3 regions of the Ralstonia flatus genome follow, and region 2 is predicted to be linked to each of the others. Evidence: predicted binding sites of a transcription regulator. Region 2 holds the regulator's gene; each other region holds the start of a gene.
What was found. Region 2 encodes FliA, which starts transcription of late flagellar genes. Its sites were predicted from a motif close to CTAAAGTTTNNNNNNNNNNNGCCGNTA; they were not measured.

Region 1 (9,635 bases), on a different contig from region 2:
AGCTGGATGCTCGCGCCGGCCGGCACATTGATGCCGAACTGCGTGAGCATGTTGTTGAAGCTCTGGACCGTGAACGGCGTCTGCGTGGTCTGGTCGCCGCTGCCGTCCAGGCCGACGACCAGGCCGTAGCCGATCAGCGCGTTGTCGCGCACGCCCGCAACCGTGGTCAGATCCTTGATGCGGTCGGCGTGTGCCGCGGTCGGAACAACCGCTGAAACTGCGCTCAGTGCCACCAGGGCCGCGCCGATGAGTCGATGCAAAGTCATGGCTGATCCCTCAGAACGGTGACACGGTCAGGAAGAACCGCGACAACCAGCCCATCTGCTGGGCTTCGGCCACATAGCCCGTGCCGCGATATTCCATGCGTGCGTCCGCCACCTGGGTGGACAGCACGGTGTTTTGATTGTTGACGGTGGTCGGGTTGACCACGCCGGAGAACTTGATCGACTCGGTGCCCTGGCCCACGGCCATCTGTTTCTCGCCGCTCACCACCAGGTTGCCGTTGCCCAGCACCTCGACCACCGTTACGGTAATCGTGGCCGTGAAGTTGTTCTGCGCACCGTTGGCGCCCTTGCTGTCGAACTTGTTCGCGTCGCTGGCCGACACACCCAGCAGCGACAGCACGCCCGGGTTCATGCCCGCAAACGTCGGCACGGAAGCCGTCATGCTGCCCGTGCGGTTGACGCTGCCCGAAGTCTGCTTGCTGGCTGCGGTGTTCTCGGTAATCACGATGGTGATCGTGTCGCCCACCATGTGCGCGCGGCGGTCTTCGAACATGCCGCGAAAACCACCGCTGCCCGATGCCACTTCCTGGTAAATCGCCCCGTTCTGACGCGGCGCCATTACCGGCATCGGCGGGCGCGCGGTTGTCGGACCCTGCACGATCGGGGCCGGCGGCGGCAGCATGCCGCACGCCGTAGCGAGCAAGGCGGCCGTGCCAAGCACAGCCAATCGAACGATACGCACGGCGCGGCCGCTGTGCGTGAGCGAGTAAACCGGGGGGGTATGCATCGCAAGACTTCCTTAAAAACAACGCCGCCCAGCTTAGAGCTGTGACAGCTTCTCCAGCATCTGGTCCGAGGTCTGGACCGACTTGCTGTTGATCTCGTACGCGCGCTGCGTCTGGATCATGTTGACCATTTCTTCCACCACGTTCACGTTCGACGTTTCAACGTAGTTCTGGTTGAGCGCGCCCACGCCGTTCGAGCCCGGGTTGGCCAGGTTGGCCGTGCCCGACGCTTCGGTTTCGGCGTACAGGTTTTCGCCCATGCTGCGCAGGCCGGCCGGGTTGATGAAGTTCGCCAGCTGGAACGTGCCCACCTGCGTGTTGTTGACCGTGCCGGGCGTGGTGACCGTCACAACGCCGTCCTTGCCGATCGTCAGGCTGGTGGCGTTCTGCGGCACCGTCACGGCCGGCTGGACCGGGTAGCCGCTGGAGGTCACCAGCTGGCCCTGCGCGTTGATCTGGAAGCTGCCGTCACGCGTGTAGGCCAGCGTGCCGTCGGGCATCTGCACCTGGAAGAAGCCGTTGCCGTTGATGGCCACATCGGTCGAGTTGCCGGTCTGCTGCAGGTTGCCCTGCGTGTGCAGACGCTCGGTGGCGACGATGCGCGTACCGGTACCGATCTGCATGCCCGAAGGCAGCGTGGTCTGTTGCGACGACTGGGCACCCGGCTCGCGCACGTTCTGATACAGCAAGTCTTCGAACACGGCGCGCGAGCGCTTGAAGCCCGTCGTGTTGACGTTCGCCAGGTTGTTCGAGATGACATCCAGCTGCGATTGCTGGGCGTCCATCCCGGTTTTGGAAATCCACAGGGAGCGAATCATGTTCGAGTCCTTGGTTGATTCAATTCAATGCGCCGGCCGTTCAGGCGTGGCGCAGCAGTTCATTGGCCGACTGGGCATTCGTGTCGCTCGTATGCAGCGATTTCATCTGCATTTCGAGCTGGCGCGAGATGGCAATCATGTTGACCAGCGAGTCGGTCAGGTTGACGTTGCTGCCCTCCAGCGCCCCGCCGGTGATGCGGACTTTTTCATCCACGTCGGCGTCCTGGCCGTCGCGCTGGCGGAACAGGCCGTCGGCGCCGCGGTCGATGTTCGACGGATCAATGTTCACCAGTTTCAGGCGGCCCAGCGACACCGGCGGCGTACGGCTGTCGGCGCTGATCGCGTTGACCGTACCGTCCTTGGCAAACTGCACCGTGGTGTCGGGCGGCAGCGTGATCGGGCCGCCGTCGCCGAGCACGGGCTGGCCCGAGAGCGTCTGGATCGTGCCGTCCGGGCCGAGCTGGAAGGCGCCGGCGCGGGTGTAAGCCTCGCCGCCCTCCGGCGTCTGCACGGCAAAGAAGCCGGGGCCGTCGATGGCCACGTCCAGGCTGCGGCCGGTGGTCTCGATCGGGCCGGGCGCGAGGTCCGTCCCGATGGCCGAGGCCATCACGTAGCTGCGCGTGGGCGAGCCATCGCCTTGCACACCCACCGTATGGAACGCGTCGATTTGCGCCTTGAAGCCGGTGGTGCTGGCGTTGGCGAGGTTGTTGGCGCTGGCAGCCTGTTGGTCAAACAGATGCTTTACGCCAGTCATCGACACGTAGATCGAGCGGTCCATGCGAGTGTCCTTGGTGTGCGGTCAGTCAGCTTCAGGCAACAACAATTACAACGTCACCAGCGTCTGCAGAATGGTGTCCTGCGTCTTGATGGTCTGCGCGTTGGCTTGGTACGAACGCTGCGCAATGATCATGTTGACCAGCTCGGCAGACAGGTCCACGTTGGATTGCTCCACCGCCGACGACTGCAGCAGGCCGAACGACCCCATGCCCGGCGTGCCCAGGTTCGGCGCGCCCGAGTTGGACGTTTCCACCCACTGGTTGCCGCCGATGTTCTGCAGGCCTTCCGGCGCCTTGAAGTTGGCCATGGCGATCTGGCCCAGCGTCGAGGTGCGGCCGTTGGAGTAGCGCGCGGTGACGGTGCCATCGGTACCAACCGCGTAGCTAGCCAGGCGGCCGGTGGCGTAACCGTCTTGCGTCACGCCCGGGGCGGTGTCGTTGTAGCCGCCGCCGTACTGCGTGGTGCCCGTGAAATCCATGGTGGCAATGCTCATGCCGCCAAAGGCCACGTTGACCTTGCTGGGCGACGAGGTGAGCTGGCCGCTGCTGTTGAACGTGAGCGACGTCACCGGGTTGCCGCCCGTCGGGTTGTTGCCATCCACCTGCGAATACACGTCCCAGCCAGTGGCGGTGCGCACGTAGTAGTTGGTCAGCATGTGGGCCGTACCCGTGCCGTCGTAGACCTGTTCCGAAACGGAATGGTTGAACGTGGCCGAGTTGGTGGCCGAGAACGGCGTGGTGGTCGGCGCCGTGGCGGCGGCGTCCAGGTTCACACCGAATGCGGTGTTCGTGGTGGCCAGCGGGGCCAGGTCGTTGACGGGAATCTTCAGGTTGGTCAGCACGGCGGTGTTGACCTTGCCGGTGGAATCCACGCCGTAGCCGGTCAGGTTCTGGCCGGTGGCCGAGATGATGAAACCGTTCTTGTCGGTCTGGAACTGGCCGTTACGCGTGTACGACACCTGGCCGCTCGACGGGTCGACCATACGGTAGAAGCCCGTGCCGTTGATCGCGATGTCCAGCGGGTTGCCCGTGTTGGTCACATTACCCTGCGTGAACGACTGCGACACCTTGGTCACGCTCACGCCCTGGCCGATCTGGTTGTCGGACGCACCCACCAGCGAACGTGCGTACACGTCGCCAAATTCGGCGGTCGATTTCTTGTAGCCGACAGTGTTGGCGTTTGCAACGTTGCTGCCGATCACGTCGAGGTTGGCAGCGGCGGCGTCGAGACCGCTCAGGCCTTGCTGGAATCCCATAGTGTTCTCCCGTAGAAGATAAAAGCGCGGGGTCTGCCCGCAGTTGACCGGTGATTACTGAATCGATGCAACGTCGGACAGCTTGGCGGTTCCGCCAGACGCCAACGCCAGCTGCATCGTGCCGTTGTTGATCGTGACGCCGGCCACCTTGTCGGCGCCCAGCGCGTTTGCCGTGACGACCTTCCCACCCTGCGTGGCCGTCACCTTGATGGAATAGGCGCCGTCGGCAAGCTGGTTGCCCTTGTCGTCCTTGCCGTTCCAGGTGTAGTTGCCGCTGCCGGCCGTCATCTGGCCGAGGTCGACGGTGCGCACGGCAACGCCGGCGGCATTCGTGATCGTGACGACGACGTCGTCGGCGCCGTTGGGCACCGAGACGCCGAAGTTGGCAGCGCCCGAGGCCAGCGTCAGGTTGTTGGTCGGCACCTGCACCGTGCGGCCGATCATCGACGAAGCCTGCGTTGCGGCGTTCTGCGTGAGCATGCTCGACATCGTGGTGTTCAGCTGCTGGATGCCGTTCACAGTGTTGATCTGCGCAAGCTGCGAGGTCATCTGCGAGTTGTCCATCGGGTTGAGCGGATCCTGGTTCTTCAACTGCGCCACGAGCAGTTGCATGAACGTGTTCTGCAGGTCGCTGCCCTTGGTGATGGCAAGCTGGTTGCCGGAGGTCGTGCCCGCGGTGCTGGTCGTGTTGGTCGTTGAGCTGACGGTCATGTTCGTGTCTCGCTAGGAAGGTGCCGCTTACTGGCCCAGGGTCAGAGCCTTGGAGGCCATCGTCTTGGTGGTGTTGGCGACTTCGACGTTGGCCTGGTACGAGCGCGACGCAGAAATCATGTTGACCATTTCGTCCACCACATCGACGTTCGGCATGGTCACGTAGCCGTCGGCATCGGCCAGCGGGTTGCCCGGCTGGTGCATGCGCTTCATGGGGGTGACAGTGTCTTCCACCACGCGGTCGACCGACACGCCGGTGGCGTAGTCGTCAGACTCCTGCGCGGGCGAGAACACCACCTGCTTGGCGCGATACGCCTTGCCGTCCGGGCCCGTCACGCTTTCGGCGTTGGCCAGGTTGGAGGCGACCACGTTCATGCGCTTGGACTGCGCGGTGAGCGCGCTGCCAGCTACATCCATCACCTTGAATAGCGACATGTTGATTCCGATGTCTTCAAACACTGTTGCCGGCATGACTGCCGGACCGATCCGGTGTTCTGTATGGCGGCTTGCTCCGGACCGAACTTTCCCGGCCCGGAGCGCCACACAGTTCCCGCCCCTCTTTCGCCGCGCGTGATCGCTGCGCGGTCGTCTTAATGCCTGTCTGCTGCTCTTGCTGCTCTTGCTGCTGTTGCTACATCGCGCGCTAGCTGTTCTGAATGGCCGCCAGCATCGACTTGATCTTCTGCGTCACGATGCTCAGATCGGCCTCGTAGCGCACGGTGTTGTCGGCAAAGCGCATGCGCTCACCATCCATGTCGACCGTGTTGCCGTCGATGGACGGCTGCTGCGACGTGCGGTACTGCACTTCGCCCTGCAGCGCCTTGGTCTGCTGCGACAGCGACGCCTGCATCAGCGACACATCGCCGGCCGGCGCGCCATCCACGCTCAGGTGGCCCGCAGCCGTTGCCGTCATCGGCAGGCTGTTACCGCCTTGCTGGCCGACCGCCTTCTGCAGCGCCGACTGAAAATCGAAGTCGCGCGCCTTGTAGTTGGGCGTATCGGCGTTGGCGATGTTCGAGGCCAGAATCTGGTGGCGCTGCGAGCGCAGGTGCAGCGCCTGCTCCTGAAAACCGAACAACTGATCCAGCTTGTCGACCATGTCTGTCATTCCTTGCGCGTGGCGTCCTGGTGATTACAGCCACCCGCCGGGGTTGCGTTCTGTCTTGCGTTTGCGTTTGCGTATTGCGCGTTCCCTTGGGCAGGAGAACCCGGCATCAGCGGCCCCTTCAAAACCGCCGATGCCGTCTCCAAAACCGCTGAACCGCTTGTCTTGCTGAGTTGCCGTCATGCAGCCTCAATGGAAAAGACCTGTCTGCGAATCCGGTGTCTGGCCGGGAAACCGATCCACCGGGGCAGGCTGCACGGCCAGGAACCGCGCAACGCCAGGGACTTCACCACGTTGCAAAGTCTAGGGGCCGGTGTGCAAGACCATTCGTTGGAATAAGGGGGGGATTGGCCGACATTTCCGCATTTGGCCCTCGCGCACGCGTGGCTACACTTCACCGGACTTTTGATGAAGGGGCTTTCCATGTCCACGCGGTTTGCACGCAGCACGCACCACCCGATCCGACCTGTCACTGCGGCCCTGCCGCTGGCGGGGCGTCAGCGCAAGCTGCTGCTGATCCTGGCGCTGGGCCTGCTGGCCAGCCTCGTGCACCCGATCCTGGCGCACGCCCAGGGCATGATGCGCGTCGGCTATCCGCCGGCCGCTGCCAACGCGCCCATGCCTGCCCAAGCCGCGCAACAGCCGCAAGCCACGACCATCCAGGGGCCGAACGCCATCCAGATGCAGATTCAGCAACAGCTGCAGTCGCAACTGGACATCCTGGGCGGCACGAACGAGACGGGTGCGCCACGTGCCTCCGTGGAAGTCGGCCCTATTGACCCGCGCGTGGCCAACCAGCCCTGCGACCAGATCGACCTGATGCTGCCGGCGGCCAACCGCCTGCGCGGCCGTATACAAGTGGGCGTGCGCTGCCGCTCGCCGCATGCCTGGGCGGCCTGGGTGCCGGCCACGATCCAGATCACGGGGACGTACTACGTCGCTTCCCACCCGTTGCCGCCCGGCAAGACGCTCGATATGGGTGATCTGGAGGCCCGTACCGGCGATCTCTCCACGCTGCCGGCGTCGGTCGTGCAGCAGCCGGCCGATGTAGTGGGGCGTGTACTGCTCACGAGCGTGGCCGCCAACCAGCCGCTGCGTGCCGAAAGCCTGCGCCTGCCCGTTGCGGTGCAGGCTGGCCAGACCGTCAAGATCGTCGCCGAGGGCGGCGGCTTCCAGGTCAGCAGCGACGGCCGGGCCTTGAACCAGGCCGCCGTGGGCCAGGTGGCGCAGGTGCGCACCGCCAACGGCAATGTCGTCTCGGGCATTGCACAGTCCGCCGGCGTCGTGGCGATCCAGTTTTAGACCAGATTGATAACGGCGGATCACTTTTCTATTGTGATGCGTGATCGATACCTGCCGCTAAAGTTTGGGCCGGGGTTGGCCGATATGGGTGTTAGGATGAACGCGCTCTTCGGAGACACCCGTGAAAATCAACCATATCGTGAACAACACGCCGGCCGTTGCGCCGACCAAGGACGCTGCGTCCGGGTCGACGCGCGCGACCGGCTCGACCCCCGCCGCTACGACGGCTTCCGGCACCACGCGCCACACCAGCGATTCGCCGTCGCTGTCGGTCCAACAAGTCTCGCGCCAAGTGGGCAGCGGCGACTTCGACGCCGCACGCGTCGAGCAGATCCGCAGTGCCATTCAGAACGGCACGCTGAAGATGGACGCCGGCAAGATCGCCGATGCGGCGCTTTCCGACGCGCAATCGCTGCTCTCCACGCGCTCCAAGAAGGTCTGACGGGGGTTTCCCGTCGTCCGTCCCCTGTATTTTCTGACGCCGCCGGTCTGTTCGGACTCATCGCGGCGGGGCGGTGTGCCAGCCGGCGGCTGCCCAAGCTTCCAAGACTGAGCCTGAGGTAGTCACCATGGACAACACACTGCTGATCCGCACCCTTGCCGACGAGCAGGAGCTGCTGCGCGCAGCCACCCTCACCCTGGATGCCGAAGCGCAGGCGTTGCGCGATGGCGACATGGCCGAACTCGAGCGCGTCACCCAGACCAAGCAAAAACAGCTCGCCGCCCTGGGCGAAGCCGACCGTGATCGCCGTCTGTGGTGGGCCCAGCACGGCGGTGCCGATCCGTACGGGCTGGTCAAATACCTGCGCACCGACGAAACCGCCAGCCGCCTGTTCGACGAGAACCTCGCGCTGGCCCGCCTGCTGCGCCAGCGCAACATCGACAACGGCACCCTGATCGACCTGCGCCTGCGCGCCACGCAGAACGCGCTGTCCGTCCTGCATGCTGCCAACAACGGCGGCGGCACACCGTACGGCCGCGACGGCAAACAGCCGCTGTCGATGCCGCGCTTCTCGGTGGTCGCGCAATAAGCCACCAAAACACGCTTTTTGGGTACAAAAGCCGCGCTTTACGCTCACGTCAATGGGCGTGAAGTGGGGCTAGCTGCTGCCGTCTGATCCTGCTATCTATAGGGGGGTCTAGCACACCACCGATCGGGGTAAACAAAAAGGTTTACATCCCATTGATGGGTGCAACAAGCATGCTGGGGATTTATTCTGCGATTTTGGCGGAGTTAATCCTCCGCGCCTGGCGACATAAACAAGAAAAACCGGAAGGAAATTGCGCCTGAATGGCGTGCCAAGGTTTCGGCCCGGCGGCACCGTACTGCGGTGACTGCCGGTTGAACGGGGAAATATACCGAGACCGCGCGCCAAAAGCATTTCCAAGGGCACGGCTGCATTGATTTTGGACCACAAGTTCAAATAGACGCGGCAACAGGCTGATTCCGGAAATGGACAAACAAACCATAACCAGACAGGCGGCGCAGTGAAATCAATCGTAGTGGAGGCACACCCTTTGGTGCGTGCCGGCGCAACCCATGTGTTGCAATCTCTGCCGGCCATTACCGAGGTGGTCAGCGTGGAGCCGGACGAAGCCCTCTTTGAGAATCTCGCGGCGCATGCGGACGCCGAATTGGCCCTGATCGGCCTGCCCTTGCCGGGCATCGACGATCTGCCCGCCCTCTCGCGGCTGTTGCAACAGCCACATCCCCGACATGTTGCCGTGCTCGGTGAAACCGATTCCGCCGCGCATGTGCGCACGCTGATGCAATTGAATGTCTCGGCCTATCTGCTGAAGAGCTATTCCGGCAAATTGATTGCGGCGGCATTGGAATTGGTGCTCGCCGGCGGCCGTTATGTGCCGGCGTCGATTGTGCTGACAAGGCCCGAAGCCATTGCAGCAGGTTCGTCCGGCTCAAATGGTAATGACGATTGCGCCTTGCTCGGCCTGACGCAGCGTCAATATGAAATTCTCGTCTTGCTGTCACGCGGGCATCCGGTCAAAACCATCAGCCGCATGCTGAGCATTTCCGAGGCGACAACGAAGGCGCATATCAACGCGCTGTATCGCCGATTGGAGGTGCGCAGCCGCACCGAGGCCGTCTTCGTGGCCACGCAGCGCGGCGCCATGCTGCTGAATCAGCCGAACATTGGGGCAGAGTCCTCTTCGCCCCCCTCACCGCCGCTGCGCCTGGCCCGCACGGGCTGACCCTCCGCCCTCACCCGTCTTCCGCACAACAAAAAACGGCGCCCGAAATTCGGACGCCGTTGCAAATGGCCGCCCACGCTGTCGAAACGCGGGCGGTGACAAGGAAAGCAGAACGCGAAAGGCTTAGAACTTTGCGCGGATGCCTACGCCGAAGGTGTCGGCCGTGGACAGGTCCGACACTTTGTCGCGGAAATACGCCGCATACACATCGGTGCGCTTGGACAGCGAATAGTCGTAACCGACCGCCCAGGTGTTGCGCTTCACGTCGGCCGCACCCGAGGTCTTCGTGTACGCGTACGACGCCAGGATGCTGCCCGGGCCCACGGGAATCGACACGCCCAGCTGGCCGCCGTTGCTCTTGGCGTCGCCGGTGCTGATCGTGTTCTTGATGTACTGGTATTGGCCGTACAGCTTGACCACGCCAAAGTCATACGTCGCACCCAGCTG
Region 2 (9,635 bases):
GGGGTGTTACGCAACGCAGGCAACCGCGAACCCGGCCTGGCCGCTTTCGATTTCGCCTGACAAGGGGGCGACCATGACGACGCCATTCGCCAAGGATCAAGCCGCAGGGCTGCGGCGCATGCTCGGTCATGCCGCTGCCCGCCGCGTGCTCGTGGTCGGCGCGGAAGAGCAGGTCGATGATTTTGTCGACAACCTGCGCATTGCGCTGTCCGGCATGGGCCGCGATACCGCCGTGGTGAGCGCGCAGACCGTGCTGGCCATGGCCGGCGTGCTCGAACAGCACGACGAGACGGCGGATGTGACGCTCGTGGCCGCGCATTTCGGCACCCGGGCGCTGGGCACCGTGGCAGAAGCGTGCGACGACGTGCTGCTGACCTTCGCGGATGGCCCGGAAGGCATCAAGAGCGCGTACACGCTGCTCAAGAAAACCGCCGTGCTGCAAGGCGGCGCCGGCATCCGCACCGTGGTGTGCGGCGCGCATTCGGTGGATTCCGCCGTGCGCGTGTTCGGCAACCTGGCCAACACCGTGGGCCAGTACCTGAACACCCGGATCGATTTCGCCGGCTACCTCCCCGAGGACCGGCACGTAGAACTCGCGCTCTCGCTCGGCAAGCCCGTGGCGAGTGCGTTTCCCGCATCGCCTTCGGCCATGGCCTTCCGCCAGCTTGCCGAAGAAATGTTGAGCTGGGCCAGCGCCGAGGCCCAAGCCGGTGATGGCAGTGCGCCGTCACGGGTGGTCATGTCGGCGCGGGCACCGGCTGAGGCGCCGGCAGATGAATCGGCGCACGCAAGGTCAATGTCGGTATCGACAGCGACACCCGGCGCCACCGCACGCGCGGCCGAATTGGTTTATTGAGGCGCAGCATGAACGAAGCGTCAAAGGCAGGCATGGATATGTACACCGCAACCGGTCGCAAGACCAAGTCCGACGAGATGGCCACGTACGCACCCCTGGTGCGTCGCATTGCCAACCAGATGATGGTCAAGCTGCCGGCCAGCGTTGAGCTGGACGACCTGATCCAGGCCGGCATGATGGGCTTGCTCGATGCGCTGTCGCGCTACGAGGAAACGCAGGGCGTGCAGTTCGAGTTCTACGCGGCCCAGCGGATCCGCGGCGCGATCCTGGACGAATTGCGCGGCTCGGACTGGCTGCCGCGTGGCCTGCGCCGCAATGCACGCACGATCGAGCAGGCGATCCAGAAGCTCCAGCAGCAAAAGGGCCGTGCCCCCACGGAAACCGAGATTGCCGCAGCGCTGGGCATGTCGCTGGCCGAATACCAGAAGCAACTGGTCGACCTGCAAGGCAGCCAGCTGCTGTATTACGAAGATTTCGACCGCGAAGACGCCGACGCCTTCATCGAGAACCGCGCGCCCGAGAACGACGCCACGCCGCTGGACCAGCTGCTGGACCACGACCTGCGCGAATCCGTTGTGGCTGCCATCGAGGCACTGCCCGAGCGCGAAAAGCTGATGATGAGCCTCTACTACGAGCAGGATCTGAACCTGCGTGAAATCGGCGCCGTGATGGGCGTGTCGGAATCGCGCGTGTGCCAGATCCACAGCCAGGCGATTGCCCGCATCCGCTCGCGCCTGCGCGATCGCGCATGGCTGCCGACGCCGACCTGATCCGATATCAACCGGGCGCCGCTGCCAATGGCGAGCGACGCCGGGTCTGTGCCTGACCTGCCAGTTTCTTACTGCGCGGCCAGCGAGTCATCTCGCGGCCGCGCTTTTTCTTTGGGCACGTCGGTCACATCGGTCACGAGCCGCGAGGCGGCGGCATCCCACACGCGGGTCTCGCCGTGCTTGAACAGAAGGAAGCGCTCGGCGGGCACGTTGGCGGCCTTCAGCGCGTGGGCTAGGTCGGTGATGGGCTGGTCCAGCGCTTCGTCCGTCAGCTCGAACGTGCCCCAGTGAATGCCCACGGCCTGCCGGGCACCGATGTCTTGCATGACCTGCACGGCTTCGGCGGGGTCGATGTGCTGCGCCTTCATGAACCAGCGCGGCTCGTAGGCGCCCACGGCAATGGCCGCCACATCGAAGTGGCCGAAGCGCGCCCCGATGTCGCGCGTGTCTTGCGAATAGCCCAGATCGCCCGAGAACCAGAAGCGCAGGTGCGGATGCAGCAGCGCCCAACTGCCCCACAGCGTCCGGTTGCGGTCGTACAGGCCGCGTGCGGACCAGTGCTGCACGGCGCAGAAGTGCGCGGTGAAGGGGCCGAATCGTGCCTCGTCGTCCCAGTCGAATGCGCGCACGTTGGAGTTGTCACCGGCAAGGCGTGTGCCGCGCACGTTGCGCGCAAACCAGCGGTCGATGCCCAGCGGCACGAAAAACATCGGCGCGCCGCCGGGCTGGCGCATCAGCGCACGCACGCTGGCGCGGTCGAGGTGGTCGTAATGGTTGTGCGAGATCAGCACCAGGTCGATATGCGGTAACTGCTTGAGCGACAGCCCTGGCGGTTGATGGCGGCGCGGCCCCGCAAACGGCAGCGGCGAGGCGCGCTTGGAGAACACGGGGTCGGTCAGCACATTCAGCCCATCGATCTGCAGCAGCAGCGTTTCGTGGCCGATCCAGGTCAGTTGCGGCAGCGCGGGCGGCTGATGGATGGCGCCGAGGTTGGGCGCGATGCAGGAGAGGTCTTGCGTGGGCGGCTTGGGCAGCTTCAGGCGGCGACGCTCCCGTTGCCATTGCCAGAAATCGGCGTCGGGGCGCGGGTGCGGATAGCGGTTGCGGAATCCGTCCGGCGTGTGGTGCGGTTTGGCGGGGTTGTAGTCGGGATTCTTCATGGCATCGGAGCGGGTCAGCGAAGCACGGAGATGAGAAGGACCACGTCAGTATCAAGGAATCTCTGATTTCCGGTGCCGGGGCAGGTGGACGCGACCCGGGAAGTCACCCATCGCGCACCTGCATTTCAGAACGCAAAATATGTACACAAAAAACGTATGGAATTGTTGACAGAAAAATGGCGCCCCTCCAAGATTCCGGCAAATACGCGGCATCACGCCGCATGAATGCTGGCGAATGGAACCCGCCCCATCCGTCTAAAGCACGCTCCCGGCATTGACACGGGGGCGGCCCCAGGAGACAGACAATGCGCCAATCCCCCGGCCAACCCTCGCCCTCTTCGTCGACAATCACCGGCGCCGTTGCCGATCCCGTCAACGAGTTTCTGCCATTGCCGCGCCTGTTTGCGCTTGGCCTGCAGCACCTGCTGGTGATGTACGCCGGGGCGATTGCCGTGCCGCTGATTGTCGGCAATGCGCTCGGCCTGTCGAAGAGCGATCTCTCGTATCTCGTTAATTGCGACCTGTTTGCGGCTGGGATCGGCACGTTGATCCAATCGCTCGGTTTCCTGATTTTCGGGATCCGCCTGCCGGTCATGATGGGAGTCACGTTTGCGGCAGTTGCGCCCATGATCGCCATCGGTGTGGAGCCCGGCATGGGGCTGCCCGGCATCTTCGGGGCGTCGATCGTTTCCGGCGTGTTCGGCATTGCCGTTGCGCCGCTGATGGGGCGGCTGCTGGGCCTCTTCCCGCGCGTGGTGACGGGCACGGTCATCATGCTGATCGGTTTTTCGCTGCTGAGCGTCGGGATCAACTGGGCCGCGGGCGGCCAGCAGATGATTCCGCAGGTGGTGGACGGCGTGAAACACATGGTGCCGAACCCCGCGTTTGGCGATCCGTTCGGCCTGGCCATTGCCGCGCTTGTGCTGGTGACGATCCTGCTGCTGACCAAGTTCGGCAACGCATTGCTGTGCAACATCGCCGTGCTGCTGGGCATCGTGACGGGCACGCTGGTGGCGGCGGCGTTCGGCAAGGTGTCGCTGGCCGACGCGAGCGCCGCTCCGCTGATGACGCTGGTGACGCCGTTCTACTTCGGCATGCCGAAGTTCGAACTGTCGGCCATCATCTCGATGTGCATCGTGATCGTGATCACGCTGGTGGAGTCGACCGGCATGTTCCTCGCGCTGGCGCACGTGGTCGGCAAGCCCATCTCGCGCAATGAACTGACCAACGGCCTGCGTGCCGATGGTCTGGCGACGGTGGTGGCGGGGGTGTTCAACACGTTCCCGCATACGTCGTTCTCGCAGAACATCGGGCTGGTGTCGATCACGGGCGTGCGCTCGCGCTATGTGGCGGCGGCCGGCGGGGTGCTGCTGATCGTGCTGGGGCTGTTTCCGAAGCTGTCGTACGTGGTGGCATCGGTGCCGCAATACGTGCTGGGCGGGGCGGGCATCGTGATGTTCGGCATGGTGGCCGCAGCCGGTATCCGCATGCTGGGCATGGTCGATTTCCAGCAGCAGCGCCATAACCTGCTGATCATCGCGGTGTCGGTCGGCTTTGGCATGATGCCGACGCTGGCGCCGGCCTTCTTCCATCACTTCCCGGACTGGACGCGCCCCATCACCCACAGCGGCATCGTGATGGGCACGCTGGTGGCCGTGGTGCTGAACGCCTGGTTCAACGGCATCCGCGGCTCGCACGAAGTCATGCACGGTGCGGCCGCAGCCGCGCATTGAACATCCAACGCCGCGCTTCAACGCGGTTCAGGTTTCTCCGGCAACCGAGACGCGGTATGCGGTGTGCTGCCGATAGACCTGGCCCGGGCGCAGCATGACCGCTTCTGCATCGGGCATGTTGACCTGGTTTGGAAACGCGCTGGCTTCCAGACACAAGCCGCTGCGTTGCGCGTGCGTGCCTGCCAGCATGTGGCCTGAATAGAACTGAAGCCCGCGCTGATCGGTCAGCACGGTCAATTCGCGGCCGCTGCCGGGTTCATACAGCCGCGCGACCGGGCGCACATGCGGGCGATCGTCCGGTGCCGTATTGCGCAGGACGAAGCAGTGGTCGAACCCGCCGGCCTGCGCCAACTGCGCGTTGGGCCAGTCCAGCCGCGCGCCAATGGGCGCCCCCTGCCGAAAGTCGAATGCCGTGCCCGCGACGTTCATTGCTCGCGTCGGGATCAGCTTGGCATCGACTTCCAGAAAGGCATCCGCATCGATCGACAGGATGTGGCCACGGATGTCGGTGCCGGGTCTGCCGCTCAGGTTGAAATACCCATGGCTGGTCAGGTTGATTGGCGTGGGCGCATCGGTGCGGGCTTCGTAGTCGATCGACAGCGTGCCATCGTCGTCTAGCGCATAGCGAACCTGCACGGCGACATTGCCGGGGAATCCGGCATCGCCTTCCGGAGACGTGAGCCGCATGACCAGTGCGCCGTCCTGATCTTCGGCGTCCCATAGCGCCCGATGAAAACCGCTCGCGCCGCCGTGCAGCAGGTTGCCGCCCTCGTTGCGGTCGAGCGCGTAGTCGATGCCGTCGAGCGTAAAGCGCGCGCCGGCAATCCGGTTCGCCCAGCGTCCGATCAAGCCGCCAAGATAGCCGCCCGATTCAAGGTAGGCGGCAGGCGTCGCATGGTTGAGCAGAATCTCGCCCAGACGCCCGCTGCGATCCGGCGCCTGCCAGGAGACGAGCGTCGCCCCCAGATCGCTGATGGAAACGCGCATGCCCGAGGCATTGCGCAGCGTGAACAGCCGAACCGGCTCACCGTCCGGCAAGTGCCCCCACGTTACCGACGAGATGGCGCCGTCGAGCGGCACGTGTGCGGAGAGCGCGGGCGCGATGCTCATGATTGGCCCTCTGCGATGGCGCGTTCCTGGTATTCGCGCGGCGTGCAATCCAGCTCACGGCGGAATACGGCATGCATGTATTGCGGGGAGGTAAAGCCGCAGCGCACCGCCACCTCGGCGGTGGCGACATCACGGCTGGCCAGCATGTGCTTGGCCGCGTCGAGCTTATGGCGAAGGATTTCCTGGTGCACGGTGCAATTCAATTCACGACGAAAGTGTTCTTCGAGCGATGACCGCGAGATACCGACGTAGTCCGCGACTTGCTCGGTCTTGATCCCTTGGCAGGCGTATTGCCGAATGAAGTGCCGCGCCCGCATGACATACGGGCTGGCAAGCGGCTGGTGCCGGGACGACGCCAGCACATTGATGCCCACGGGTGGCACGAGAATCTGCCGACCTGCCAGGCGCGCGCCGCCCAGCATCTGGTGCAGCAGATGTGCGGCGGTGCGCCCCATCTCCACGGTGCCCTGAATGACCGATGACAACGGGATGCGGCTCAGCGTGCGCGTGAGCGGATCGTTGTCGATGCCGATGATGGCGATCTCTTCCGGTACGGCGAACCCTGCCGTCATGCAGGCTTGCAGCAGATGCCGCGCCCGCGCATCCGTTACGGCGATGATGCCGATGGGCTTGGGCAAGCCGCGCAGCCATTCGATCAACTGGCTGATCGCCTGATGCCAGGTCGGTGCGCTGGTCGATAGGCCCCGGTAAATCTCCTGGTCAACGGGCGCGGCGGGATTGTCCTGCCGGCGCAAGCGCGTAAAGGCCAGTTCGCGCTGCTGTGCCCAGCGGTTTTCCGGCGCCTGGGGCAGGCTGTACAGCGCAAAGTGCTGCAGGCCGGCTTCGATCAGGTGCCGGTAGGCCAGCGCGACCAGCTTGCCGTTGTCCGTGGCGACATAAGGCTCCTTTGCGGGGTAGTGCGCCGGGTCTTCATACGAAGAGCCGACGGCCACCACCGGTAGCGGGCAACCGCGCAGTGCTTCGGCGACGGCGGGGTCGTCGAAATCCGCAATGATGCCGTCGCCGTCAAAGCGCTCGATGCCGGGCAGGCGGCAGCGGAAGTCCTCTTCCAGAAACAGGTCCCACGTCACGCGGGTGGAGCGCATGTAGTCGCCAATGCCCGCGATGATCTCGCGGTCGTACACCTTGTTGGCGTTGAACAGCAGCGCAATGCGATGAATCCGCGCGTGCTGCGATGGATCGGGCAATTGACGATGCATGGGCTGTTGGGCGCTCGCGGTGGCAGGGGTTTGCCATACGGCGGCGGTGCTGGGGCGTGCCGCTCGCCCGCACATTCTATGGGCTGCATGCGGCGCTGTCAGACGATGCCCGCCGGGTGGCAAGAAATGTTAGGGCGGTTGGGCAATTTCGTAATTGCCGGTGCCAAGGCGGCGCATGCACCATGCGACTGCCGTCGAGCCGGCCGAAATCTATTGCGGCGCAGCAGACGCCACGTCGCTACCCACCAACAAAAGAAGATGGAGTGAGACATGAAATCGAACCAACGCCGTTGTGTTCTGAGGGCCGCCTTTTGCGGTGCAGTGCTCGCCAGCCTGTCGATGGCCGCGCCGCTGGCGCACGCGAGCAAGGCGCATCCGGAAATTGGCTTCTGTATCGACGACCTGCGCGTGGAGCGGTGGTCGCGTGATCGCGATTACTTTGTCGCAGCGGCGGAAAAGCTGGGTGCCAAGGTGTCGGTGCAATCGGCGGACGCCAGCGAGCAACGCCAGATCTCGCAGATCGAGAACCTGATCTCGCGCGGTGTCGACGTAATCGTCATCGTGCCGTTCAACTCCAAGGCGCTGACCAACGTGGTGGCCGAAGCCAAGAAGGCCGGCATCAAGGTGGTGTCGTATGACCGCCTGATTCTCGATGCCGACGTTGATGCCTACATTTCGTTCGACAACGAGAAGGTGGGCGAGCTGCAAGCGCAGGGCGTCTACAACGTGCGTCCGAAAGGCAATTACTTCCTGCTGGGCGGCGCGCCCACGGACAACAACGCGAAGATGCTGCGGCAGGGCCAGCTGAAGGTGCTGCAGCCGGCCATCGACCGCGGCGACATCAAGGTCGTCGGCTCGCAATGGGTGCCGGAGTGGAGCGCCTCTGCGGCGCTGGGTATCGTTGAAAACGCGCTGACCGCGAACAACAACAAGATCGATGCCGTGGTCGCCTCCAACGACGGCACGGCCGGTGGCGCGATCCAGGCGCTGGCTGCGCAGAAGCTGGCCGGCAAGGTGCCGGTGTCGGGGCAGGATGCCGACCTTGCCGCCGTCAAGCGCGTGATTGCCGGCACGCAGACGATGACGGTCTACAAGCCGCTCAAGCTGATTGCCACCGAGGCCGCGCAGCTTTCGGTGGCGCTCGCCAAGGGCGACAAGCCGAAGTACAACGCGCAGTACGACAACGGCAAGAAGAAGGTCGACACGGTGCTGCTGCAGCCCACCCAGCTCACGAAGGACAACGTCAACCTGGTGGTGAAAGACGGCTTCTACACGCAGGCGCAGATCGGCGGCCAGTAAGGTCCCGCAGTCAGGACCGCTTTGTGCCGGCGATGAGCCAACGCTGCATCGCCGGCCGCGTTCGTACCTCAAGGACGGGGCATGTCTGAACCTCTGTTGCAGATGCGCGGCATCGTCAAGACGTTCGACGGTGTGAAGGCGCTGGACGGTATCAACCTGGTCGTGAAGCCGGGCGAGTGTGTTGGCCTGTGCGGCGAGAACGGCGCCGGAAAGTCGACGCTCATGAAGGTGCTTTCGGGCGTCTACCCGACGGGCACCTGGGATGGCGAAATCCTTTGGGAGGGGCAGCCGCTCCACGCCAGTGGTATTCGCGACACCGAGCGCGCTGGCATCGTCATCATCCATCAGGAACTGATGCTGGTGCCGGAATTGTCGGTGGCCGAGAACATCTACCTGGGCAACGAAATCACGCTGCCAGGCGGTCGCATGAACTACGCGGCCATGTACCAGGGCGCCGACAAGCTGCTGCGCGACCTGAACATCCAGGGCATCAACGTGGCGCTGCCCGTGATGCACTACGGCGGCGGCCACCAGCAGCTGATTGAAATTGCCAAGGCGCTGAACAAGCGCGCCAAGCTGCTGATCCTGGATGAGCCGTCGTCATCGCTCACGGCGGCGGAGACGCGCATCCTGCTCGACATCGTGCGCGACCTGAAAGCGCGCGGCATTGCGTGCGTCTACATCTCGCACAAGCTCGACGAGGTGGAGGCGGTGTGCGACACGGTCACCGTCATCCGCGACGGCCGCCATGTGTCGACTGCGCCGATGGATGCGCTCACCACGGACCGCATCATCGCGCAGATGGTCGGGCGCGAAATTACGCAGCTGTTCCCACGTGAACCGCATCCCATCGGCGAGGTGGTGTTCGAGGCGCGCAACGTGACGTGCTACGACGTCAACAACCCGGCGCGCAAGCGGGTCGACGGCGTGTCCTTTGCGGTGCGGCGCGGCGAAATTCTTGGGGTGGCGGGGCTGGTCGGTGCAGGGCGCACCGAGCTGATGCAGGCCGTGTTTGGCGCGTATGAAGGTGCCAGTGAGGCGGACCTCGTCCTGGACGGAAAGCCGTTGAAAATCCGCGCGCCGCTCGATGCCATTCGTGCGGGCATCGCCATGGTGCCGGAAGACCGCAAGCGTCACGGCATCGTCTCGCTGATGAGCGTCGGGCACAACATCACGCTGGCCGTCCTTCAGCGTTTCGCGCGTCTCGGTCGCATCGACGGCGCGGCCGAACTCGACACGATCCGCAAGGAGATGCGGCGCCTTGCCGTGCGTGCCGCGCATCCGATGCTGCCGATTGCCAGCCTGTCGGGCGGCAATCAGCAGAAGGCGGTCCTCACTCGCATGTTGCTCACGGAGCCGCGCGTCCTGATTCTGGATGAGCCAACCCGTGGCGTGGACGTCGGCGCCAAGTACGAGATCTACAAGCTGATCGGTGACTTGGCTAAGCGTGGCATGGCCATCATCGTGATTTCGTCGGAGCTGCCCGA
Region 3 (9,635 bases), on a different contig from region 2:
CGGCAACGATTCAGGTGGTGCTACCAGCCACACCTTCCACGCTGGACGCCGCCTCGGGCTTGGCGCATCGATCTGCGGAGCCAAAGCTACCTTGTCAACAGAGCATCACCATCTCGTTCTTCTTTGATGGCACGGGCAACAATCTTGATGCGGATACTCCTACTGGAGAGCACAGCAATGTTGCTCGATTGTTCCGGGCGCATGTCATGGACGACGAGGAGAAGCAGGTTCATCGCCGCTACATCCCTGGGCTGGGGACTTACTTCAACGCCATTGGCGACCCAGGTGGCACGAAGACCGGTCGCGGCATGGGGGCGCTCGGACAAAAGCGACTGGACTGGGCGTTTTCTGAACTCGGGATCATCTTGGGTAAGGCGGAAAGTCGGGCTAACAATCCGAGCAACAAAATCCTCAAGGTGGGAATCTCGGTCTTTGGCTTTTCCCGTGGAGCCGCATCTGCACGCGCTTTTTGCCGTGACCTACAGGCTCGTTGCAGTAGTGAGGGCAAAATTTTCAAGCTCAAGCCCGGAAGGCTCTTTAGCTCGAATGGCGTTGTTAAGGGCGGCTACCAAATCGAGGTTTTTTTTCTCGGTATTTTTGACACCGTTGCGTCGGTGGGGCTCCCCATGAGTGCGAACAACACGCTAACGAAACGACGCAACGGTGTGGGTTGGCGCGATCTTATTGGGCCACCGGGTGCATCGTATGCAGAGGCGGAGCGAAATCTGCGCGCGCTCGCATTTGGCGAGCCGGGGGCAGATCCATCCCCGGGTCCGGCTGACGGCCACGGTGCATGGGCGGATGGTCTTCAGATCCCAAAAATTGTTTCCAAGTGCGCGCATCTGGTGTCCGGCCACGAAATGCGTAATTCGTTTCCCCTCGATAGCGCCCTCGATGGACTGACCTATCCACAAGGAACGATTGAAGCTGTGCTCCCTGGGGTTCACTCCGACGTAGGTGGCGGCTACCGACAGGGGGAGCAGGGAAAGGCGTCTGTTTTGCCGATCGTACCTTTGAGAGACATGCTAAACCGCGCTATTGCTGCGGGGGTACCGATGTACAGCTTGAGTCAGCTACCGACTTCAAGTCAGCGGGAGGATTTTGCCCTGGTCGGCCCGGCGGCAAAGCGATATGAGGAAATGCTCCCCCTATGGCGAACTTACATGGGGACGATTCCAAGTGGATTACCACTAGGAAAAGCGGTTCTCGCGCATATGCGGCAATATTGGCGTTACCGTGTATCGGCGGCAGTGTTGCGAACACGAGGGAAAAAGACCACTGAGCAGAAATCGATTCAGGGCAATGAAGATGGCATGTTCAAGAAAGATCGAGCACGACTTAAATCAGAAGCGGACCAACAAGAGCGGAGCTATCGGCTAGCAGCAGCGGAAGTTGACGCAGCGGAGCAGGCCGCAGCGGCGGCAAAGCAGAGCCCCGGCTTTAGCAATCAAGAGCCGTTTTGGCGCGCTAAAGCACAAGAGGCAAGCAGCCGCAGGGATAAAGCCTATGACTCGTGGAGGCGTACACAGGCGCGGCTCGACACCGCTGCGGATGACAGTGATTTGCTGGAAAACATGCAAACATATGACAAGTGGCTGCTTGAGGATGCTGAGCTTATCTACAAATGGCACAAGGAAGATCCAAATAAGCGAATGCGCCCGCACTATGCTGCGATTGTCTCGGCTTACGAGGAAGTTGTAGTCAACGGTAAGGTATTGGCTGAAACCTCGGATCTGTACAAGTTTTTTTCCACCTATGTACATGACTCATTAGCGGGGTTCGCAACGGATAACACGCGAACCACTGACCCTCGTGTTCTGTACATCGGTGGAGATCAAAAAGAAAAGTACGCTGCCGTACAAACGGAAAAGCAGCTTGAAGTTGCTTAAACCGAAATATTTCCCTCGTCACGCCTTTAAATCGACTCTGCCAAATGCAAGTGCAATACAAACTCGCCGTAGCCCTCCTCACCACCGCCTGGATGACCGCAGGCATCTGCGCCCAGCACACCTTCACCGTCCCGGCATCAGGCAATGCCCCGCAAAGCGGGATCAAGAAGGCCGTGCACGCAAAGAAGCAGGGCAAGCGTGCCAAGGTCGCCCGAGCACGCAAGAACACCGCAGTCGCGCGTGATGGCGATGCAGAAGTGCTCGCTCAAGTGCTGGGATCGGATAGCAAGAATCCGTTGTGGGGAAAGCCGCAGCAGTAACCAAGCGGATGGCCGCGGCGGACGCGCACTCAGGGCGCCTTTAGCCCCCCGTCCGCTGCTTCTGCAATATCGCCAACTGCGTCGTCAGGTAATTGCTCGTATTCGTCATACTCGCCACCACCTTCGACAGTGCATTGAACTGCGCGTAATACAGCGCCTGCTTGGCGTCGAGCTGCTTCTGCATCAGATCGATCTGCTTGCCGAGCGAGGTGATGGAGCTGTTGAGTGCGTCGCTGGCGTTCTGCACCATGCCGTTGTTCGACAGCAAGTTGCCCGACACGGTGTGCAGTTGGGCCGCGTAGCCGCGCTGCACGGTGACGGTGCCGCGGTCCCCCAATGCACCGCCCGTCACTTGCACCCTCAGGCCATCCACGGCCGTACCGCTGGCGCCGTACAGGTTCTGGCCCGAACCCGTGGCGGCGGCGCCGTTGATGGTGCCTTGTACATCGCGTCCGGCCGTGGCCGTTGGGCTGCCGCCCAGCAGCGACGCGGCGCCGTTCCCTGACACCGACACCGTCGATACCGAGCCGTATTGCTTGTCGGTCAGCGTCAGCACGCCGTTGGCATCGGTGCCGATGGCGACTTCCACCTTGGCTCTCTGCAGGTCGGGCGAGGCGTTGATCTGGCTCTGGATCTGGGCAGCCAGGCTCGACGCGGTGTAGCTGCCGGCCGGCACCTGGATGTTGGTCGTGATGCCGCTGAGCGTGATCGACAGGCTGTCGTTCACGCCGCTCTGGATGGTCGTATTGGCGGCCGCCGAGCCCTTGAGCGAACCCTGCGTCGCCAGCTGGGTCACGTTGATGGCATAGCTGCCAGCCTGCGTGGTCGTCGAGAACGCAGAAACCTTCAGCAAGGAATCCGTCGCCATGCCGGTGCCGGCAAACACGGCCGCTACCTGGCTGGGCGATTTCTTCAGGGCCGCGGTCAGTTTGGGATCGTCAATCGACAGCGTGCCTTCCTTGTCCATCGTGACGCCAATGCTGCCCAGCGACTGGAACGTGCCGTTGCCGATGCCCTGGCCCAGCACGTCGGTCAGCTGGTTGATCATCGCCTTGGTGCTGACGTCGCCGGCCAGTGCGCCGTTGTTGGCCGGGTTGGCGGTGTCGAACTTGGTCAGCGCGTTCAGCTGGATGCGCAGCGCGTTGTACGCCTTGACGAAGTTGAGGACCGACTGGCTGGCCTGGCCGGCGTCGCTGCCGACCGTGACGGTTGTGCTGCCCGTCTTGGCCAGCGTGAACGAGGTGCCGTCCACCACGTCCGTCAGCGTGTTGGTGGCGCTTTGCACGTTGATGCCGTTGACGGTGGCCATGGCGTTGCGGCCCGTCGCGACCTCCGTCATGTTCTGCGTGCCGGCCGGATCGTGGCTCAGCAAGGATTGCAGTGTCGAGTCGCCCGAGACGGCAATCTTCATTTCCGAATTGGCGCCGCCCGCGGTGGACGTCAGCACCAGCCGGTAGGGCGAATCGCTGCCGTCGTTGACGATGCTGGCCGAGACACCCACGTTGGCGTTGTTGATCGCATCGCGGATGCCGGCGAGCGTGTTGTTCGACGGGTCGATGGTGATCGAGCCGCCGGCCTGGTTGCCGTTCTGCGTGAAGGTGGCGCCGGTGTACTTGCCGTTGGCAAAGCTGCCGCCCGAGACGCTGCCGAATGAAAACGTGAGCGTGGTGGGCGTGCCGCCGCCGATGGGCGTCTTGCTCGACGTCTGCCCGGCGGCAGACAGTACCTGCGCCTGCGCAAGCTGCGTCACGTTGACTTGATACGTGCCGGCCGGCGCCGTGTTGGACAGCGAGGCCGTGAGGATCGAGGTGTCGTGTCCGCTGGCCTTGTTGCCGGTAAACGTGTCCGGGTTGTTCAGGGCCGCCATCGCCGTCTGGAAGGTCGACAGCGCGCTTTTGAGCGAGCCGACCGCCGACAACTGCGTCTGAAACGCCTTCTGCTGCGTCTGCCGCAGCGTCATGCCCTTGCTCTCCGCCTGCATCAGCTTCGTAACAAGGTTGTTGACGTCGATGTTCGTCCCGATGCCCGGAATGGAAATCGGCGGAACGTAGTTGTTGCTCGTGGAGGAGGTGGCCATGGTCGGACGCGCGCAAACGCTTTCTTCACAATCTCCACAATGTGACGGCAGCGCAGCCCGGTTCTTTAGGGCAAACCCTGCTTGGGCAGGCTTTTTGTCCGGGCTTGCTCAGGAAAGCGAAAGAATTGCCGACGCCACACGACGCGGCGGGCAGCGCCGGCGGTCTCCACCACGGTGAAGACCGCCGCGCCACGTCAGACCGTCGCGCCTTCCTTGCTCGGATCGACCTGCTTGCCGCGCGCCAGCACCGGCACCAATGCTGCGCCGGTATGGCTGGCGGCCACCCGCGTCAACGCCTCCGGCCCGCAAGCCGCGACGATCGTGCCGCCTTCGTCGCCGCCTTCGGGGCCGAGATCGAGAATCCAGTCCGCCTCGGCAATCACGTCTAGGTCGTGCTCGATCACGATCACGCTGTGGCCGCCGTCTGCCAGGCGATGCAGCACGCGGATCAGCTTGGCCACGTCGGCCATGTGCAGGCCCACGGTCGGCTCGTCCAAGACGTACAGCGTGTGGGGCGCCTTTTGGCCGCGGCGCGTCACGTCGTCGCGAACCTTGGACAACTCGGTGACAAGCTTGATGCGCTGCGCCTCGCCGCCGGACAGCGTGGGCGAGGGCTGGCCCAGCGTCAGGTAGCCGAGGCCGACGTCCTTCATCAACTGCAGCGGGTGGGCGATGCTGTTCATCGCACCGAAAAATTCGACCGCTTCGTCGATCTCCATGGTCAGCACATCGCCGATGTTCTTGCCGCGCCAGGTGACGGCCAGCGTTTCTGCATTGAAGCGCTGGCCGTGGCAGACGTCGCAGCCGACCTTCACGTCGGGCAGGAAGCTCATGGCGATGGTGCGCACGCCCTGGCCTTCACAGGCAGGGCAGCGGCCGTCGCCGGTGTTGAACGAGAAGCGCGACGCGGTGTAGCCGCGTGCGCGCGCCTCGAGCGTGTCGGCAAAGAGCTTGCGGATGGTGTCCCACACGCCGATGTACGTGGCGGGGCAGGAGCGCGGCGTCTTGCCGATCGGCGTCTGATCGACTTCCAGCACGCGGTCGATGGTTTCCCAGCCGGTGACGCTGTCGCAGCCGTGCCAGTCGTGTTTGACGTCGAGCTTGCGCGGCATCTTCGCCTCAGGCGTCTCAGCCTGCGCGGCCTTGCGTGCGCGGCGGGTGGCCGGCGAAGACAGCACCGAACGGCCGACCGCATCGAGCAGGTTTGTCATCAGCACATCGCGCGCCAGCGTCGATTTGCCCGAGCCTGACACCCCCGTAATCGCCACCAGACGCGACAGCGGCATCGTCGCGGTCACGTTGCGCAGGTTGTGCAGCTTGGCACCGTGCACCGTCAGCCATTGTTCCGGCACGGCTTGATTGCCGGCACGCGGCGCAATCACCTGGCGGCGCGGCTGCAGCGGGTGCTCGATCGGCTGCGACAGGAATCGGCCAGTCAGCGAATCCGGCTGCGCTGCCAGGTCTGCCACGCCGCCTTGCGCGACAAGCGTGCCGCCGCGCTTGCCGGCGCCCGGGCCGATATCGATGATGTGGTCGGCGCGGCGGATGGTGTCTTCATCGTGCTCGACCACCACCAGCGTGTTGCCCTTGTCGCCCAGCTTGCGCAATGCGTCCAGCAGGATCTGGTTGTCGCGTGGATGCAGGCCGATGGTCGGCTCGTCCAGCACGTAGCACACGCCTTGCAGGTTGCTGCCGAGCTGCGCGGCCAGGCGGATGCGCTGTGCCTCGCCGCCGGACAGGCTGGGCGCGGCGCGATCCAGGCTCAGGTAGCCCAGGCCGACTTCCTCCAGAAACGACAGGCGGCTGTGAATCTCGGCCACCACGTCGCGGGCGATGTCGGCGTCGCGCCCGGTCAGGTCCAGGCCCTCGACCCAGCGGCGGGTCTGGCTGACCGTCCACTGCGCAATGTCGACGATGGGCTTGTCGGCAAAGGTCACCGCGCGCGCCGTCGGGTTCAGGCGCGTGCCGTGGCAGTCCGGGCAGGGCAGGTCGGTCATGCCTTCCGGATCGACTTCCTCCGACGGCAGCGTCTGCTCGCGGCCGCGATCGTCACCGCCCAGGACGGTGTCGTCAAACGCGGCACGCTGCTCGCGCGTGAGCGCCAACCCGGTGCCGACGCAGCTCGGACACCAGCCGTGCTTGCTGTTGTACGAGAACATGCGCGGATCCAGCTCCGGGTAGCTGGTGCCGCAGGTCGAGCACGCCCGCTTGGTCGAAAACACCTTCACATTGCCGACATGCGCCGTACCGCCGTTGTGCATCGCGTGTTGCAGGCCATCGAGGGGCGCGAGCACGTGCATGATGCCCTTGCCGTATTCCAGCGCCTGCTCCAGCAGCGTACGCAGCGCGGCTTCGTTTTCCGGCGAGACAACGATGTCCCCCACCGGCAGTTCCAGCGTGTGCTCGCGGAAGCGGTCGAGGCGTGGCCACGGGTCGACGCTCAGAAATTCGCCATCGACGCGCAGATGCGTATAGCCGCGCGCCTTGGCCCATTTGGCCAAGTCGGTGTAGACGCCCTTGCGGTTCACGACCAGCGGCGCGAGCAGGCCGATGTGCTGGCCGCGATGGTCGCGCATGAGCTGTGCAAAGATCGCCTCCGGGCTTTGCGCCGACACGGGAGTGCCGTCGTGGATGCAGTGCTGCACGCCCAGCTTCACATACAGCAGGCGCAGGAAGTGCCACACCTCGGACGTCGTCGCCACCGTGCTCTTGCGGCCGCCGCGCGACAGGCGCTGCTCGATGGCCACGGTGGGCGGAATGCCGTACACGGCATCGACTTCCGGCCGCCCCGCGGGCTGCACGATGGAACGTGCATACGCATTGAGCGATTCAAGATAGCGACGCTGCCCTTCGTGGAAGAGGATGTCGAACGCCAGCGTCGACTTGCCCGAACCCGACACGCCCGTCACCACGTTGAACTTGCCGTGCGGAATATCGACGTTCAGGCCCTTGAGGTTGTGCTCGTGTGCGTGGACGATGCGCACGACGTTTTCGCCCTGGACTTCCGCCAGCGCAGCACGCTTGGCGCGACGGTCGGCCAGTGCTGTCTGCAGCGGCACGCCTTCGATGGCTTCCGGCTGGCCGACGCTGGCTTCGTATTGCTTGAGCGCGGCGCCGGTGTGCGATGCAGCGCAGTCTTTGACCTGCGCGGGCGTGCCGGCGCAGACCAGCAGGCCGCCGGCGTCGCCGCCTTCAGGGCCGAGGTCGATGATCCAATCTGCCGCACGCACCACGTCGAGGTTGTGTTCGATCACGATCAGCGAATGCCCGGCGTCGAGCAGTTTGCCGAACGCGCGCATCAGCTTGGCGATGTCGTCAAAGTGGAGGCCGGTGGTCGGCTCGTCGAACATGAACAGGCGGCCCGCATTGGCCGGCACGTCCTGCTTCACGCGCTTGCGGGCCGCCGCCTGGGCGGCCTGTGCGGCTTCGGCCAGGAAGCCTGCCAGCTTCAAGCGTTGCGCCTCGCCGCCGGAGAGCGTCGGCACGGGCTGGCCGAGCTTTACGTACTCCAGGCCAACGTCGACGATCGGTTGCAGCACGCGCAGCACGTCGGCGTCATCGGCGAACACGCTGGCGGCTTCGCTCACCGTCAGTTCCAGCACATCGGCCACCGACAATGCGCGGCCGCCACGCGGCAGCTTCACCTCCAGGATTTCGGCGCGATAGCGCGTGCCGTCGCAATCCGGGCAGCGCAGGTAGATGTCGGACAGGAACTGCATCTCGACGTGCTCGAAGCCCGAGCCGCCGCAGGTCGGGCAACGGCCGTCGCCCGAGTTGAAGCTGAACGTGCCGGCCGTGTAGCCGCGCTGCAGCGCCATGGGCGCCTTGGCGAACAGCTTGCGGATTTCATCGAACGCGCCAACGTAGCTGGCCGGGTTCGAACGCGCGGTCTTGCCGATCGGGGACTGGTCCACAAACACCACGTCGCTGATCTGATCGGCGCCGCGCAACGCGCGGAATGCGCCGGGCGATTCGGTTGCCTTGCCAAAGTGCCGCGCCAGCGCGGGGTGCAGCACGTCCTGGATCAACGTCGATTTGCCCGAGCCAGACACGCCGGTCACGCACACCAGGCGCTGCAGCGGAATCTCGACCGTGACATCGCGCAGGTTGTGTTCCGACGCGCCTTCCAGCACCAGGCGCGGCGTGGCGTCATTGACGGGCCGTGCTTGCCAGTCCGTCGCATCGGCCACGCGGCGCTGGCCCGACAGATACGCGCCCGTGAGTGTGTCCGCCTGGCGGATCGACGCCGGTGTGCCGTCGAAGACGATGTTGCCGCCGCGCTCTCCGGGGCCGGGGCCCATGTCGATCAGGCGGTCGGCTGCCAGCATCACCGAAGGGTCGTGCTCGACCACCACCAGCGTGTTGCCGGCGTCGCGCAGGCGCTGCATGGCTTGGACAATCCGATCCAGGTCGCGCGGGTGCAGGCCGATGCTGGGTTCGTCCAGCACGAACAGCGTGTTGACGAGCGATGTGCCCAGCGCCGTCGTCAGGTTGATCCGCTGCACTTCGCCGCCCGACAGCGTGCGGCTCTGGCGGTCGAGCGTGAGATAGCCGATGCCGACGTCGCACAGATAGGCCAGGCGCGTGCGCACCTCGTCCAGCAGCAGCTTGAGCGCATCGTCGAGCAGCGTGGACGGCAGCGTCAGTTCATCGAAGAAGCGGCGGATGCGCTCGATCGGCAGCAGCATCAGGTCGTGCACGGTCAGCCCGGGCAAGGCTTCGAGCTGGGCGCGGCTCCAGGCGACGCCGCGCGGCATGAAGCGGTGTTCGGGCGCGAGCACGGCGTCGGCGTTTTCCTTGGTGCCGAGGCGCCATTGCATCGATTCGGTTTTCAGTCGTGCACCGCCGCAGGTTTCGCAGGTCGTGTAGCTGCGGTACTTGGAGAGCAGCACGCGGATGTGCATCTTGTACGCCTTCGACTCCAGGTAGTCGAAGAAGCGGCGCACGCCGTACCACTGCTTGTTCCAGCCGCCGCGTTTGAAAGCCGGGTCGCCATTGATGACCCAGTTGCGCTGGGCTTCGGTCATCTCCGCCCACGGCGTGCCGCGCGGGATGTCGGCTGCGGCGGCGTAGCGCATCAGGTCGTCCTGGCATTCCTTCCAGGCCGGCGTCTGCATCGGCTTGATGGCGCCGTCGCGCAGGGTCTTGCGCTCGTCCGGAATCACCAGCCCCAGATCGACGCCGATCACGCGGCCGAAACCGCGGCAGGCATCGCACGCGCCGTAGGCGGAATTGAACGAGAAGAGCGCCGGCTGCGGGTCTGCGTAGCGCAGGTCGCTTTCGGGGCAGTGCAGGCCGGTGGAAAAGCGCCAGATCGTGGGCTCCGCGCCCTCATCGGCCGGCAAGACG

Region 1: a site for FliA is predicted at 7,036-7,062, ahead of flgM (flagellar biosynthesis anti-sigma factor FlgM). Genes of this name have one in related genera too.
Region 3: a site for FliA is predicted at 4,329-4,355, ahead of fliD (flagellar filament capping protein FliD). Genes of this name have one in related genera too.

The regions. Positions count from the first base shown of each region.
Region 1 covers NZ_CAUDLI010000004.1:238,874-248,508, reverse strand. Annotated here, with positions in the region: gene R2676_RS11310 (flagellar basal body P-ring protein FlgI) at 1-266, opposite strand, end outside; gene R2676_RS11305 (flagellar basal body L-ring protein FlgH) at 277-1,011, opposite strand; gene flgG (flagellar basal-body rod protein FlgG) at 1,045-1,827, opposite strand; gene flgF (flagellar basal-body rod protein FlgF) at 1,868-2,605, opposite strand; gene flgE (flagellar hook protein FlgE) at 2,651-3,859, opposite strand; gene R2676_RS11285 (flagellar hook assembly protein FlgD) at 3,914-4,570, opposite strand; gene flgC (flagellar basal body rod protein FlgC) at 4,598-5,005, opposite strand; gene flgB (flagellar basal body rod protein FlgB) at 5,214-5,669, opposite strand; gene flgA (flagellar basal body P-ring formation chaperone FlgA) at 6,099-6,977, shown strand; gene flgM (flagellar biosynthesis anti-sigma factor FlgM) at 7,099-7,419, shown strand; gene R2676_RS11260 (flagella synthesis protein FlgN) at 7,547-8,008, shown strand; gene R2676_RS11255 (response regulator transcription factor) at 8,466-9,188, shown strand; gene R2676_RS11250 (porin) at 9,312-9,635, opposite strand, start outside.
Region 2 covers NZ_CAUDLI010000002.1:497,744-507,378, forward strand. Annotated here, with positions in the region: gene flhF (flagellar biosynthesis protein FlhF) at 1-60, shown strand, start outside; gene R2676_RS05940 (MinD/ParA family ATP-binding protein) at 74-856, shown strand; gene R2676_RS05945 (RNA polymerase sigma factor FliA) at 865-1,626, shown strand; gene R2676_RS05950 (MBL fold metallo-hydrolase) at 1,695-2,786, opposite strand; gene R2676_RS05955 (nucleobase:cation symporter-2 family protein) at 3,092-4,519, shown strand; gene R2676_RS05960 (aldose epimerase family protein) at 4,547-5,629, opposite strand; gene R2676_RS05965 (XylR family transcriptional regulator) at 5,626-6,849, opposite strand; gene xylF (D-xylose ABC transporter substrate-binding protein) at 7,120-8,148, shown strand; gene xylG (D-xylose ABC transporter ATP-binding protein) at 8,230-9,635, shown strand, end outside.
Region 3 covers NZ_CAUDLI010000013.1:117,748-127,382, forward strand. Annotated here, with positions in the region: gene R2676_RS24030 (T6SS phospholipase effector Tle1-like catalytic domain-containing protein) at 1-1,889, shown strand, start outside; gene R2676_RS24035 (hypothetical protein) at 1,934-2,209, shown strand; gene fliD (flagellar filament capping protein FliD) at 2,250-4,286, opposite strand; gene uvrA (excinuclease ABC subunit UvrA) at 4,481-9,635, opposite strand, start outside.